Regions from separate parts of the Paenibacillus sp. LRG-1 genome, predicted to be linked through region 2. Evidence: riboswitches for the same ligand, from Rfam matches in the RefSeq annotation. Region 2 holds a riboswitch; the other holds the start of a gene.

Region 1 (7,618 bases), 2.9 Mb from region 2:
GCTTCGCTTATTATGGGAGGCAAGCTGCCCATGACAGAAGACCCGCTTGGGGGTCACCGGATTCCAGCAGAAGCAGAATTTGCAATCAGCGGTTATGTACCGCCTCATGAACGCCGTCCGGAAGGCCCGTTTGGTGATCATTTTGGCTATTACTCATTACAGCATGATTTCCCTGTATTTCATGTCAAACATATGCATCACCGCAAGGATGCCATTTATCCGGCAACCATTGTAGGTAAGCCTCGGCAAGAAGACTACTATCTCGGTGAGTTTTTGCAACGTCTGCTGTCGCCTGCATATCCGCTTGTGATGCCTTCCGTCAAGTCCCTGTGGGCGTATGCGGAAACGGGTGTACATGCGCTAGCAGCGGCAGTGGTACGTGAAAGCTACTCCCGTGAAGCGCTTGTATCCGGTTTTACCATTTTGGGTCAAGGTCAATTATCGTTGACCAAGTTCCTGATGCTGACGGATCGAGTAATTGATTTATCTGACTTTAACCTACTGCTGGAAACCATTCTGGAGCGATTTAATCCAGCAAGGGATTTATTTATATTCAATCACACGTCACACGATACACTCGATTACACAGGCCGCAAGCTGAATCATGGCAGTAAGGCCATCCTGATGGGGATAGGTGAGCCTGTACGTGAATTGCCTCGTGCTTATGAGGGAGGCGATCTGCCGGGAATTCGTGAAATTGAGCCCTATTGCGGAGGTTGCCTCGTCGTATCGGGTGCGTCCTTTGAGCAGGAGCCTGAGCTGGCGGCACGTGTTTTGGAGCGATTAGCAGCGGGTGAGCAAGAGTGGCCACTCGTCTTCATTGTAGACGATGCCAAAGAAGTCGTTCGCTCTCAAGCCTCGTTCCTGTGGACGGTATTCACACGCTTTAACCCGGCTACAGATATGTACGCAGACAGCGAAGTGCGTTTGCATCATCTGAACTATAAGCTGCCGATTGTAGTGGATGCGCGTATGAAGCCGGGGTATCCAGATGAGGTGTTACCGCGTGAGGATATTGTTAAGCTTGTAGATCAACGATGGACAAGTTATTTCGCTTGACGCCCTAATTAAACCTACAGCCGGATTTTACATTTATAAGGAGGCGTAAGCATGATACGCAAGCTACTGGGTGAGCCACCACGTGTGAACAAAGGCATCCTGCTAGATGCCATGAATAGCATGTCAGCTATGTTGAACCTGCTGGAGCGGCAAATTCAGGCTGGTGGAGATCCGACCCACGATTTTCGGAAGGCGGATATTTTAACACGCGGTCTAATGTCATCTCTGGATGAACTGGAGCAGAGCCATCATGCTTCCGCCTTTTTCCGTATGAAAGTGAAAGCCGGATATGCTGAAGATATGAGTGAGGATGAAAAATCCGATTATGCATTATATGTTTTCTTTTATAAAGATGGGTTTGTTCGGGTTTTCTCTATTTTGGATAAGCTGGGTAACTGGCTAAATGATCTGTATGATTTAAAAACAGGGCAGTATAAGGCGCATTATTCGTATTTTACCGTGTTGCGGCAGCTCAAGTATCTCAAAATGCATCCTGTATTGACCGATAATTTAAATGATATCAAGGACACTTACAACGATGCCATCAATCGGCTGCGTAAGCGTCGGAATACGGAGATACACTATATGAATACGGAAATGCAGGATGATCTCTGGCAACGACACCGAGCTTTGTATGGAAAAATCCAACTGGAGGACCTCGATCACCATTTGGAAGATTTGCAGCAGGGCTTGGAAATGGTATGTCGGTCGCTGTCAAACGCCTTTACTTATACTGCGAAACAATGGGAGAACCGGGCAGTACGCCCAAAAATATGATAGAAAATATCCTTTGACAAAGCAATGTAAACTATCTATACTGAAACCTAGTTTCAGAAAAATGCTTGAATTATGTTTTTTTATATAAACTTAACGGACAGCTAAAGCTGGAGTTTAACATATTTTTCTTATCCAGAGAGGTGGAGGGACTGGCCCGATGAAGCCCGGCAACCCGTTCTTTCCCGGTGTAATACACTGGGAGGGAACATGATGGTGCTAATTCCTACAAAACCGCTAGAGTTATAGCGATTTTGGCAGATGAGAAAAGGTTCGCAAGGTGGGGCCCTTTTCATTCTGTGAAAGGGGCTCTTTTTTGTATAAATAAATAGCGATTTTATACAATCCTGAGAGATGACAATTGGTTAAAAGGGTAAGGAAGAAGTGAAGGGGGTCGCAGCACGTTGATAGAGCTTAAGCAGTTAACCAAGCATTATGGCAAAGGCAACCGACGCGTTAATGCGCTATCTGGGTTGAATCTTTCTATAAAGCGTGGAGAAATATTCGGAGTGATTGGTCACTCCGGGGCGGGGAAAAGTACATTGATCCGCTGTATTAATTTATTGGAACGCCCTACTTCAGGTGAAGTATGGGTAGACGGGGTAAACCTCGCTACTGTGAGTCAATCCCAGTTACAGAAGCAACGTCGAAAAATCGGAATGATTTTTCAGCATTTTAATTTGTTGTCTTCGGCAACGGTGTATGACAATATTGCATTTCCTTTGCGGTTGGTAAACACTCCCAGGGAAAAGCTGGACATGAAAGTTCGTGAGCTGCTGGAACTGGTGGGTCTGGAAGAACACAGTGGAAAGTATCCGTCACAGCTCTCAGGTGGACAGAAGCAGCGGGTAGGAATTGCACGGGCGCTGGCTAGTGATCCTCATGTATTGCTGTGTGACGAAGCGACTTCTGCGCTTGATCCGCAAACGACGGGGTCTATCCTGAAATTGTTGTTGGATATTAATCAGCGCTTTAATTTAACCATCGTGCTGATTACACATGAAATGCATGTCATTCAAAGCATTTGTGATCGAGTTGGCGTCATTCATCAGGGCGACATCGTGGAGCAAGGTCCAGTGGCGGAAGTATTTTTGAAGCCACAGCACCAGGTGACCAAGGACTTTATCCAACGGGAGTCAGAACATCCCGAGGAGCTGCAAGCAGCGATTGCGGCAGCAGGTGGCGGCGAGTCGGCGCAGGTAGTACGTATCTCCTTCTTGGGCAGTAAAACATATGATGCGATTCTGTCGCGTACGGCTCGAAGCACTGGTGTTGATTTTGCGATCTTGCAGGGAACCATATCTACGATTAAAAATGTACCCTATGGACAGCTGATCGTTCGTTTTGAAGGAAACCATGAAGATATAGAGCATACGCTGCGCGAAGTGTCTGGGCAAGGACTTGATGTGGAGGTGATCGGACAATGAGCGAACTTGATTTTTCACAAGTGAGTTGGGATGAGCTAGGGAATTCTACTCTGGAAACCCTTCAGATGCTCGGAGCATCCGCATTGTTCACCCTCATTATTGGTTTGCCGCTTGGCATATTATTGTTTCTGGCGAGTCGCTCCTCGTTAACTCTGATGAAGGTGATATACATTGTATTATCATTCATCGTTAACATTTTACGTTCCGTACCATTTATCATTTTGATCGTTGCACTTATTCCTTTTACACGATCGCTGGTAGGTACCTCGACCGGGGTGTTGGGAACCATTCCACCATTGGTTATTGGGGCTGCCCCATTCTTCGCACGTCTTGTCGAAACGTCTCTGCGTGAAGTGGACAAGGGCGTCATTGAAGCCGCACAAGCGATGGGTGCCTCGACAGGACAAATTATCCGGCGTGTGCTGTTACGTGAGGCACTTCCGGGTCTGCTCGCTGCATTAACCATTACCGTCGTTACACTCGTATCCTACACGGCAATGTCCGGGATGATCGGGGGCGGTGGACTGGGTACACTGGCTATCAACTACGGCTATTATCGTTATGAAACGGCTGTCATGATCGTTGCGGTCGTGCTGATGGTCGTATTGGTACAATTGCTGCAAATGGCGGGAGATCGTCTCGTGCGGCATTATACTCGAAAATAGGGAAAACATATAGATATCCTTATTGATCAGGACGTCTGATCCTGAATATTACAAATTATTGGAGGGGTAATAACATGAAGAAATGGGTATTGGCTGTACTAAGCTTGACATTAATTGCGGTGCTGGCGGCTTGCGGTACAAAGAGCACAACATCGGATACAAACAATGCGACCGAAAATACAGGCGGATCACCACGTGAAGTGGAGCTGAAAATTGGAGCTTCTCCTGTGCCGCATGCGGAAATTTTGGAAGCGATCAAGCCTCAGTTGGAAAAAGAAGGGGTTCGTCTCCAAGTCGTTCAGTTTAACGACTATGTACAGCCGAACGTACAATTGTTTGACAAGCAACTGGATGCTAACTTCTTTCAACATGTACCTTACTTGGATGTGATGAACAAAGAGCGCAAAATGGATCTGGTTTCTGTGGGCGCAGTTCATTTGGAGCCATTCGGTATCTACTCCCAAAAATATAAAAAGCTTGATGAAATCCCAGATGGCGCAACTGTAGCCATTCCGAACGATGCGACAAACGGAGGCCGCGCATTGCTGTTGTTGGAGAAACAAGGTCTGATCAAGCTGAAAGACGCAAGCAACATTGAAGCTACGGTAAAAGATATTACTGAAAATAAGAAAAACCTGAAATTCAAGGAGCTTGAGGCGGCTATGCTGCCACGTCAGTTGCCTGAAGTGGATATTGCGTTGATCAACACGAACTACGCTCTGGAAGCGAAGCTGAATCCAACGAAGGATGCACTGGCACTGGAAGATAAAGATTCTCCTTATGCTAACGTTCTGGTAGCACGTCCTGATAATAAAGATTCCGAAGCGATTCAGAAGCTAATCAAAGCTTTGCAATCTCCAGAAACTAAAAAATTCATCGAAGATAAATACCAAGGCGCGATTATTCCAGCATTTTAAGCAGGGAACGAGAACGCATTGCACGCAAACCCCAGATTCTCTTGAACAAGAGGACTGGGGTTTCTTTTTGGATGGAGTTGTAGGGGAAGCTTAAATATTTTATACTTGGGGGTGACCGTTCTCTGTGAACAGGAGGAAAATTGTTGAGAGATAAAGTCGCATTCATAACCGGCAGTGCCAAAGGTTTAGGTAAAACGACCGCTTTGCGTCTGGCGGATGAAGGCTGTAATATTGCGCTAAATTATGTGCATAGCCAAGCAGAAGCCGAAGCGCTTAAGCGGGTGATTGAGTTTAAAGGAGTACGCTGCCTGTCTTTACAAGGGGATATCTCTGTTCAGGAAGATATCACGAGGCTGATTGGTGAAGTACAGGATCGGCTGGGTGGAGTCGATATTATGGTGAACAATGCCGGACCGTTCATCCGGGAACGCCGTCTGTTTGCGGATTACAGTGTGGCTGAGATTCATGCCATGATACAAGGAAATCTGGTCGGTACCATGTTGTTGGATCATTTGGTATTGCCCCACATGCGTAGCCAGCATTGGGGACGTATTATTCATTTTGGCTTTGGTCATGCTGGAGAAGCAAGGGCTTGGCCGCATCGTGCCGTCTACGCAGCCGCCAAGGTGGGGCTGGTGTCTTTTACGAAGTCACTGGCTGTGGAGGAAGCTCCTTATGGCATTACGGTCAATATGATCTGTCCAGGGGACATCCGAGGAGCAAATAAGGAAATGTCAATCGCCGATGTCATCGGCATGCAGGATAAAGAGACACCGCGTGGACGTCCGGGGAGCGGAGAGGACATTGCACGAGTGATCGCCTATTTATGTGAGGAGCATTCGGATTTTATAACAGGCAATATTATGGATGTATCGGGAGGTTTAGATCCCATTCGGCCAACCATATAAGCTTAAGTGATCCTTCAGACGCTGTAATACAAAAAAGAGTCTTGAGCTTCGTTACCGAAGTCAAGACTCTCATGATCATTATGCATCAAGCATTAGAATACTTGTACCACTTCTTGGACGCCGTCGACTTCTTCGAGAAGAGCGCGTTCAATCCCTGCTTTCAGCGTGATTGTGGAACTTGGGCAACTGCCGCAAGCGCCTACCAGCTTCAGCTTAACGATGCCGTCTTCAACGTCAACCAGCTCAACGTCGCCACCATCGCGTTGCAGGAACGGACGGAGCTTATCCAGTACATCTGCTACTTCGTCATACATTTGAACGCTTTGTGTTTCGCTCATTAGAATTCAACTCCTTTCCTATACCTTTATTATTATATTACAAAGCGGGCCAAATTAAAATGCCCGTCATCCAAAGCAGGTGAAAAAATGTTAAGGCCTATTATTGAGTTTTGCACCAGTAATATGCATTGGGGTACCGATGAAATCATGTCCAAGCTGGAGCAGAATCCAGATTATGATGTGATTGAATACGGATGCCTAAGCAATTGTGGTCAGTGCAACGCCGAACCCTATGCGATGGTCAACGGTGAGATTGTATCCGCAGATTCAGCAGAGCTTCTGTACGAAGTGATTATGAACAAAATTAAGGAAGCTGAAGCATGGGATAACCTAGATTTGGATTGAAATAGAATGGTCCGTTTAACCAGCTTCCTTTTGTATAGGAAATATACATCATCATACACTCAACAAACAAAGAAGACCTGCTCTGGGAGCGGGTCTTCTTTGTTTGTTGAGCATGCGGTTAGCCAAAATGGCGTTTGGACTTCCAGAGCACGCCGCTTTTAAGCAGGCGTGGTACTCGTCCGCGCAATGAGGTACTGCCCATAAAGCCATAGCCGAACCCGGCCTTCTTGCCAAGTGCGCCTAATGTACCGCGCAGCTTTAAAGGATGCGGGTGAGGCGTTTGGCCTTTCCACAGGTCGCGTACAATGTGTGCGATTTGCTCCCCTTGCACTTCTGCCGCCTGAGCGCTTGGAGAGTAGGGAAGGCTCGCACAGTCTCCGACCACATACACCTCAGGATGATCCGGTATTTGATAATACTCGTTGAGCACGATACGACCCTGAGGGTCTTTAGGGACGGCTAAATCCTGCACGATTTTTACCGGCTGAATCCCCGCTGTCCATACCACTGCATCCGTTACAATTTGCTCGTCGCGGTTATAAATAGCCCCCGGCTCAATACGGGAAACCGCAACATGATTCAGGGCATTAACCTGATGCTCCTTGAACCAAGCATGTACATAGGCAGACAAACGTTGCGGGAATGCCGACAGCACCCGCTCGCCCCGATCCATAATGGTAATATTCAAATCCGTGCGGCTTTCACGTAACTCCGCAGCAATCTCAACACCGCTAAGACCGCCGCCTACAATATGGACATGTCCATATGGCTTGATTTCGTTCAAGCGCAGATAGGTTTGGCGGGTATGGTTAAACGACTGGATCGTACAGCTGTGTTCTTCAGCCCCCGGTGTATTGTGAAAGCGGTCGGTACAACCCAACGCAATGACAAGCTGGTCATAGGGCAAGGGTTCACCGTCTTGAAAATGGACAATCTTATTCTCTAGATCCATCGAGGTGACTTCTCCGTATTTGCGAATAAGACGTTGTTCATCTGGAAAATGCACCCGCAAATCAAAATCAGAAACCGTACCTGCCGCGAGGGCATAGTACTCTGTTTTCAACCCCTGAAAGGGCATTCGATCCACTAAAATAACTTGAACATCGTCGGGAATGTGTTTATCCAGCAATTCTTTGGCAATGGTAAGGCCACCATAGCCGCCCCCCAGAATAACGAAATTTTTCA
Region 2 (7,618 bases):
TTCTTCAGATTGGTGTTGTCTGGCTGGAAGGTCCAAGGAATAAAGGCCAAAAATCCTTCAGAATTATATTTGTTTTCAATGCATTCGTCCTGAGCATCACGAACACGCAACAAATGCAGCGCACGCTCCTCCATCAACTCACCAAAGCCGATAACCATCGTAGCAGTCGTGTTCATCCCAACCTTGTGAGCCGTTTGCATCACATCCATCCAATCACGCCAAGAGCCTTTGAGACGGCTAATTTTGCGGCGTGTGCGGTCATCCAAAATTTCTCCGCCTCCACCCGGAAGCGAATCCAATCCAGCTTCGTGAATGGCTCGAATCGTGTCTTCCATGGATAGACCGGATTTTTCCTTCATTTTGTGAATTTCAGCTGGCGAGAAGGAGTGCATCGTAATATCGGGAAAACGCTCCTTGATAGCTTTCAGCAAATCCGTATAATAACTGAACGGCAGATTCGGATTCACACCGCCTTGCATTAGAATTTCGGTGCCACCTACATCCTGCGTTTCCTTGATCTTCTGAAAGATCACCTCATCCGGCAAAACATAACCTTCATCAGAACCCGGTCTACGGTAAAAAGCGCAGAAGCGACAGTATACGTCACATACGTTCGTATAGTTAATATTTCGTCCGATGACGAAGGTTTTAATGGGATCGGGGTGCATGCGATTCATAACTTTATTCGCCGCATGACCTATTTTTTCTACCTCATCTGATTCGAACAAAGCAACGGTATCCTCTAAATTCAGGCGTTCGCCGCGTAGGGCTTTATCTAAAATATGGTCGATTACACTCATGGTGTATCCTCCTTCGCTGTCACAGGGCGACGAAATGAAAGACAGGACTTATGAACGAGAATGCTTTCACAAACCTGCGTTCGAACCCTGCCGTAATGTATGTTCATGACTGGCCTTGTATGTTGTCTGTGCTATTTAGCATAGTAAAACCTAATGATAATACTAACATATCTTTAGGTAAGGAACCATACTTATTCCCGCTTCTTTCTGCTTTTCACCTAGGAAAACAGGCAACTGCCAAGCTTATCTCAACATTGCATATAGCCAAGAAATAAGAAAACAGAACTGAAAAGTGCATTTTTTCACACTGTCCTTCATGTCATTCTTATAGAAAACAGCAAGCCTCCTGAATGAATGGAAACTTGCTGTTTAGTACTGTACATATTTGTTCCCTGCCTGAAGACGACAAAGATACTACTGATGTGCTAACGCTCTAGCGCAGCGCCTCATCCAGATCACTAATCAGGTCGTCAATATCCTCCAGACCTACGGAGAAACGAAGTAATCCGTCCGTAATCCCGCGCTCCAATCGTACACTATGGGGCATAGCCGCGTGTGACATCATCGCCGGATACGACAAGATGCTTTCCACAGCTCCCAGACTCACCGCTACAATTGGAATACGTACGCGACTGAGGACTTCTTTTGCACGCTCACCAGAACCCACATCAAACGATATCACTGCACCATAACCGCTGGATTGACGCTCATGAACTTCACGTCCTGGATGATTCTCCAGACCCGGGTAGTACACCGCCTCAATGTCGTTGCGCTCGTTCAGCCAATTGGCGAGCTTTGCTGCACTCTTTTCGCTGTGAGCCATACGAGCCTCCAGTGTCTTCATACCGCGCATGAGCAACCATGACTCCTGCGGAGCCAGCACGGTACCCAGTCCATTTTGGAGCTGCTTGATTTGTCTCCCCAGCGATTCGGTACGTGCTACTGCAAGTCCTGCCAGCACATCGCTGTGTCCGCCCAGAAACTTGGTCGCACTGTGCAATACAATATCGACACCCTGCTCAATCGGACGTTGATAATAAGGTGTCATAAAAGTATTATCCAATAGCGTCAAAAGTCCGTTATCCTGTGCCCAAGAGGTTATTCCTGCTACATCGGTAATTTTGAGAGTCGGATTGGACGGGGTTTCCATATATACAGCCCTTGTATTCTCCTGCAACGCCTCTTTCACAAGGTTGAGGTCCGTCATGTCAACGAAGGTCGTTTCGATATTCATCCGTTTCAAAATGGAGGTCAGCAGTCGATATGTTCCTCCATATACGTCCTCGGAAACAATGACATGATCTCCAGCAGACAAGAGCATAAATGTAGTAGAGATGGCCGCCATACCTGATGCAAAGGCAAAACCGCTAGCTCCGCCTTCTAATAAGGCGATATAATCCTCCAAAGCTTGTCGTGTCGGATTACCTGAACGGCTATAGTCATGCTGTGGAGGATTAAAAATATCATGATGGTGAAAGGTAGAAGCTTGATAGATCGGGACGCTCGAAGCCCCCGTAACACTGTCAATTTCAGAGCCGAAATGCAGCAGCTTGGTAGCGAACTTCCGCTCTTTGTCCAGATCCTGGCCGATCCTTCTCGCATCCTCTATCATTGCTGCTCTCCTCCTTCTACTTCTTGACGTGCCGCTTCCAGCGCCGAACGCAAATCTTCAATTAGGTCGTCTGTATGCTCAATGCCGACGGAGAAACGCAACAGCCTGTCATCTACCCCGACTGCATCCCGAATTTCTGCTGGTATGTCCGCATGTGTCTGCACAGCGGGATAGGTCATTAATGATTCCACACCGCCGAGACTTTCCGCAAACGCAATGAGCTTAATGTGACGAAGCAAAGGCTCCACATAACGAGCATCCTTTACTTTAAAGGAGAAGATACCCGTATTTCCGCTGGATTGTTTATTTTGAATCTCACGACCTGGGTGGCCTTCGAGAGCTGGATAAAATACTTCCGCCACCGCCGGATGCGTCAGTAAATAGTTAGATAGCACTGTTGCATTATGCTGATGTCGGTCCATACGCAGCGCTAACGTCTTCATCCCCTTCATCAACTGATAGCAGTCGCTCGGGGAAAGCACGGCCCCTATGGAATTGTGCAGGAAGGAAATTTCAGCTGATAGCTCTTTGCCTTTGGTTACGATCAACCCTGCCAGCACATCGTTGTGTCCGCCCAAATATTTGGTTGCGCTATGTACCACAATATCCGCGCCCAGCTCCAATGGCCGCTGGAAATATGGGGTTAGCAGCGTATTATCTACAATGGTAAGCAACTGATGTTGTGATGCCCACTCGGCAACCGCTCGAATATCAGTGATCATCATTAACGGATTTGTAGGTGTTTCTATGAATACAGCTTTGGTATTCGGTCGACATGACTGTTCGAGTGCTTCAAGATCATTCGTATCCACATAACTTGCTGTTACACCAAATTTAGATAAAATACGCTCCAGCAAGCGATATGTCCCGCCATACAGATCCAGCGATACAATGAGGTGATCTCCCTGTCCAAACAATGCAAATACCGTTTGCAGCGCCGCCATACCTGAGCTACATGCAAAACCTGCATCACCAGATTCAAGTGCAGCAGAAGCCTCTTCCAGTACCTTTCGCGTGGGATTGATCGTCCGAATGTAATCAAATCCTGTGCTTTGACCTAGACGGGGATGGCGGAACGCCGTAGATTGGTAAATCGGGTAATTAACAGCCCCGGTTACTGGCTCCTCTACTGAACCGATTTGTGCCAATCTGCTTTCGATTTTCCACTGTTTCTCACTCATATGAATCCTCCTGTTAACTTCCATAGTGGGTGCTATAACATATCCTGCAAAAATGGATGTCAAAGACTATACTGCTGCGCTACTGCAAGGTGGTACTGTACAAGGGTAAACTACAAGCCCCTTTTTAAATCTGGGGCCCGATATCGTAAGGTGTTTCTTGGTATACATAATAGTTCAGCCAATTCGAGAATAATAAATTGGCGTGTGCCCGCCAGATTGAGGGTGGTGTGCGCTTGGGATCATCATTAGGGAAATAATTTTTGGGGACTTCAACTTCCATTCCTTTGCCCACATCGCGGTCGTATTCCCATTTCAGGGAAAGCGGGTCATATTCAGAATGCCCAGTTACAAAAATTTGTTTACCGTCAAGCGTGGCTACGAGGTACACTCCAGCTTCCTCGGATTCGGATAAAACTTCTAATTCGGCAATATGATCAATATCTTCCCGCCGAACCTCCGTATGTCTGGAGTGAGGAGCATAAAACAGTTCATCAAAGCCGCGTAGCAATTTTACTTTAGGTTTAATCACAGTGTGTGGAAATACGCCAAAGCATTTGTAGTCGAGCCCGTATTTTGGGACATCGAAATGATGGTATAAGCCTGCCTGTGAGGCCCAACAGATATGCATGGTCGAAGTTACATTCGTTTTCGTCCATTCAAAGATTTGCTGGATCTCCTCCCAGTAGTTCACATCCTCAAACTCAAGCTGTTCAACCGGGGCTCCTGTAATGACCATGCCGTCAAAACGACTGTTCTTGATCTCGTCAAACGTTTTATAGAACATGTTCAAATATTCTTGCGATGTATTTTTGGATACATGAGATTTCATGTGCACCAGCGTGACGTCCACTTGCAGCGGCGTATTGCCGACCAAGCGCAACAGTTGGGTTTCCGTCGTCTCCTTTGTAGGCATTAAATTCAAAATGGCGATACGCAACGGACGAATATCCTGATGATAAGCCAAGCTTTCATCCATTACGAAAATATTTTCGCCCTCCAGCACTTCCTTGGCAGGTAGCGTGTCTGGGATTTTAATCGGCATGTAAACTCACTCCTTGTTCGGTAAGTTTTGCGAAAATCGTCTTGTTGAGATGCCGGGCATATAATAAAAAGACCTTTCTCAGGTTAGAGAAAGGTCATATTTGTATCCATATGCGCCTCTCTCATCTGTCAGGGCAACGCTCTTTGTACAAAGCGCGCGTCCTGCAAGAATTAGCACCGTGCGATTAAAATCGCCGGTTGCCGGGTATCATCGGGCTAGTCCCTCCACCTGCTCTTGATAAGATTTCGCTATATTCATTTTAGGTTCACAAAGTTCTTGTTGTTCACTTTAATGCATCGGCTGGGCTTCGTCAAGATGGGACTTTTAAATTTGTACCCTGCATTCACATTTTGTCTACCTTTTCCATAGGTTAAATCATATCCCTCCTATCGTTGAAGCTCTTGCCACTACTGTTGATTTAGCCCATGATTTTGCGCTTGAAAGGCCGTAGGCCGAGCGTTATACTATACAAGTGCTATTAGGCAAAAATATGGAGCAGTAGTGCAGATTTGAGTGTTTCCTGCGATACTGTGGCAATCTAAAAAAGACCATTTGAGAGGTGAATCCGGAATGGAAGGCGACCCGAGTCCGAATAGGCGGCGATCCCTGAACAACAGCATAGGAATGACTTCAGCTTGCCGAAAGACGGGACGCCAGGCTCTGCATGCTCCAAAAGCCTCCGGCTTTTGATGGGAGTGCACGCTTACCCGCACCGGCTAACTGGCTAACTGAGTCCATTCCTTATGCTTAAGGTAAACGTATTTCCGTTACGACGGAGCATAAGGAGTGACATATATGAAAATCCGTTTGGTCAACAACGGGGTTTTTACCCCTGTCGAAGAAATTGAAATGGCGCTTACTGCACCGGCAGAAGGTTTTTATTGGATTGATGCCGATGTCGATGATTTGACAGTGCTCCAGCCTTTATTTTCCATGCATGATCTTGCAGTAGAAGACTGTTTGAGTGAAGAAGAACAGCGTCCGAAGATTGAAATTTATGAAAGCCATTATTTTATCGTTGTAAATAGCATTCGTTTTGATGATGAAGAAATATTTTTGCGAGCTTTGAACATTTTTCTCGGCCGCCATTTTATCATTACGGTGACCAAGCAGAAAATAAATGAGCTTCGTACCCTCAAGCCTATGCTGTGGGAGCAAGAAGTCAGCCAGCCTGACCGTTTTATGTATCTGTTGGTCGACTTGATTGTTGACAACTATTTTCTGGTTGGTGACCGGATTGAGGTCCGCATTGAGAAGCTGGAAGAAGATATTCTAATGCATACGAAAAAGTCGCATTTGAACGAAATCATCGGCTTACGAAGTGAGATTCTGTGGCTGAAAAAAGTGCTGGGTCCACAAAAAGAAGTCATCAATACCCTGAACAAACGGGATTTGCGGCTCATCGACGATCAATTGCAAAAATATTTCAGCGACATTTATGAAAATGCTGTGAAAATTTCGGAGACTTTTGAAACTTACCGCGACTTGATGGGTAACCTTCGAGAAGCTTATCAATCCAGTATCGCCAACCGTGCCAATGAAATTATGCGTGTGTTTACGGCAATTACGACCGTATTTATGCCATTGACAGTCATTACCGGAATATATGGGATGAACTTCGATAATATGCCTGAGCTTCATACACGTTATGGCTATTTTGTCGTCATTGGTATTATGGTGGCATTAGGTGTCAGTATGTTCTGTATTTTCCGCAAGAAAGACTGGGTTTAAAAAGAACAGGGGGGAAAAGTACCGAGTTGGATACTTTTTTCGATTTTCAGCTTGGTCATAAAAAGCAGCAGCCGTGTCCTGTGTGGAACTCGCTGCTGCTTTTTAGTATGTTGAACCCTGAATGTACTTTAATACTTTAGCTTTATTCAATCAGTTCTATATTATCCAACATGTCGGTCGGGTACCTGCTGATGACGAAACCGTATACGGATCAGACGCAGACGCTCGTAAATTTGATCCAGTCCTGTTTCGGTTGCCTTTTCTTCCCCATACACTTTCAGCATGACGGGCTTGAGCAGCGTATCCCCCAACTCTTCATAAGCAGACCAGATGGCTGCCTGCTCCTCCTCAGATACATTCACCAACTCCTTGCGGATCAGCTTCTCCATATCAATGCCATCCCTGTCCAAATGCTCCACAGCTTCAATCATCTCTCTACGATGCAAACCTGTCTTCATTCCGATATGCTCCAGTGAAAGACCGTCCGAAATGCCTTCGATAATCGTTCTAGTTAGGCTGAATTTGTTCAGCTCCTGCCTGTACTGGTTCTCTTTTTGCTTGTATAGCCATGACAAAAAAACTTCTTCTTCCAGCGTCTCTGTTACCCAGTTTAACGGAAATGGTGTGGTCCGGTCATTTTGTGTCGTAATAGCCAATAGCTCCGTCCCATATTGCGACACTTTACCCTGCCCCATACCAGGCAGTTCCAACAGTTCTTCTTCGGTATGGGGAAGATAGACGCTAATGAGTCGAAGCAGCCGATTCGTAGCGATAAAATAAGGTGCTTTTCGTTCCGTTGCTGCCTTTTGCCGTCTCCACATCGTCAACTGCTCATACACTTCATCACGTGGAAACAAATCACTGTAGCAATACAGCTTTTGCAGCGTTTGTCCTCGTCCTGATGATCCTTCTTGCTCATGAAATACGCCATGGATTAAGGGCCTATAGCCCTCAGCCATTTTGAGCGCCAGCTCATGACGGTATACATGTAGTAATTCCTGCCACAAGCTGCCCTCATACCAAAGGTCGTCTATACTTTCATCCGGGACATGCTGTGTGCTCCAGCCTGCACTCCATCCCCCTTCATGCTGCCCAATCCATACCTGAGCAAAGTCCTCATAGCCCTGTTCATTTCGTTTGGACAAGCGATTTAAAAATACAATATCCATGATTTCTTCCTCCCTCATATCGTTGAAAGACAGTCCCGCACAACACAAAAACGCAAAAAAAAGCACCCATCCTGCGTATTCGC

The links. Region 2 has a riboswitch for S-adenosylmethionine ahead of metA (homoserine O-acetyltransferase MetA). Riboswitches for the same ligand answer to the same signal wherever they lie in the genome.
Region 1: linked by a shared signal. The riboswitch ahead of ACUUJN_RS21515 (methionine ABC transporter ATP-binding protein) and the one ahead of metA (homoserine O-acetyltransferase MetA) in region 2 are both predicted to bind S-adenosylmethionine.

Annotation. Positions count from the first base shown of each region.
Region 1 covers NZ_CM170126.1:4,853,165-4,860,782, reverse strand. The annotation lists gene ACUUJN_RS21525 (UbiD family decarboxylase) at 1-1,059, shown strand, start outside; gene ACUUJN_RS21520 (Cthe_2314 family HEPN domain-containing protein) at 1,111-1,836, shown strand; SAM riboswitch class I at 1,962-2,101, shown strand; gene ACUUJN_RS21515 (methionine ABC transporter ATP-binding protein) at 2,238-3,260, shown strand; gene ACUUJN_RS21510 (methionine ABC transporter permease) at 3,257-3,925, shown strand; gene ACUUJN_RS21505 (MetQ/NlpA family ABC transporter substrate-binding protein) at 4,000-4,842, shown strand; gene ACUUJN_RS21500 (SDR family oxidoreductase) at 4,986-5,750, shown strand; gene ACUUJN_RS21495 (NifU family protein) at 5,843-6,088, opposite strand; gene ACUUJN_RS21490 (YuzB family protein) at 6,176-6,433, shown strand; gene ACUUJN_RS21485 (NAD(P)/FAD-dependent oxidoreductase) at 6,552-7,618, opposite strand, start outside.
Region 2 covers NZ_CM170126.1:1,739,049-1,746,666, reverse strand. The annotation lists gene mqnC (cyclic dehypoxanthinyl futalosine synthase) at 1-800, opposite strand, end outside; gene ACUUJN_RS07750 (aminotransferase class I/II-fold pyridoxal phosphate-dependent enzyme) at 1,234-2,412, opposite strand; gene ACUUJN_RS07745 (PLP-dependent transferase) at 2,409-3,593, opposite strand; gene metA (homoserine O-acetyltransferase MetA) at 3,718-4,635, opposite strand; SAM riboswitch class I at 4,754-4,879, opposite strand; gene corA (magnesium/cobalt transporter CorA) at 5,431-6,366, shown strand; gene ACUUJN_RS07730 (HRDC domain-containing protein) at 6,528-7,535, opposite strand.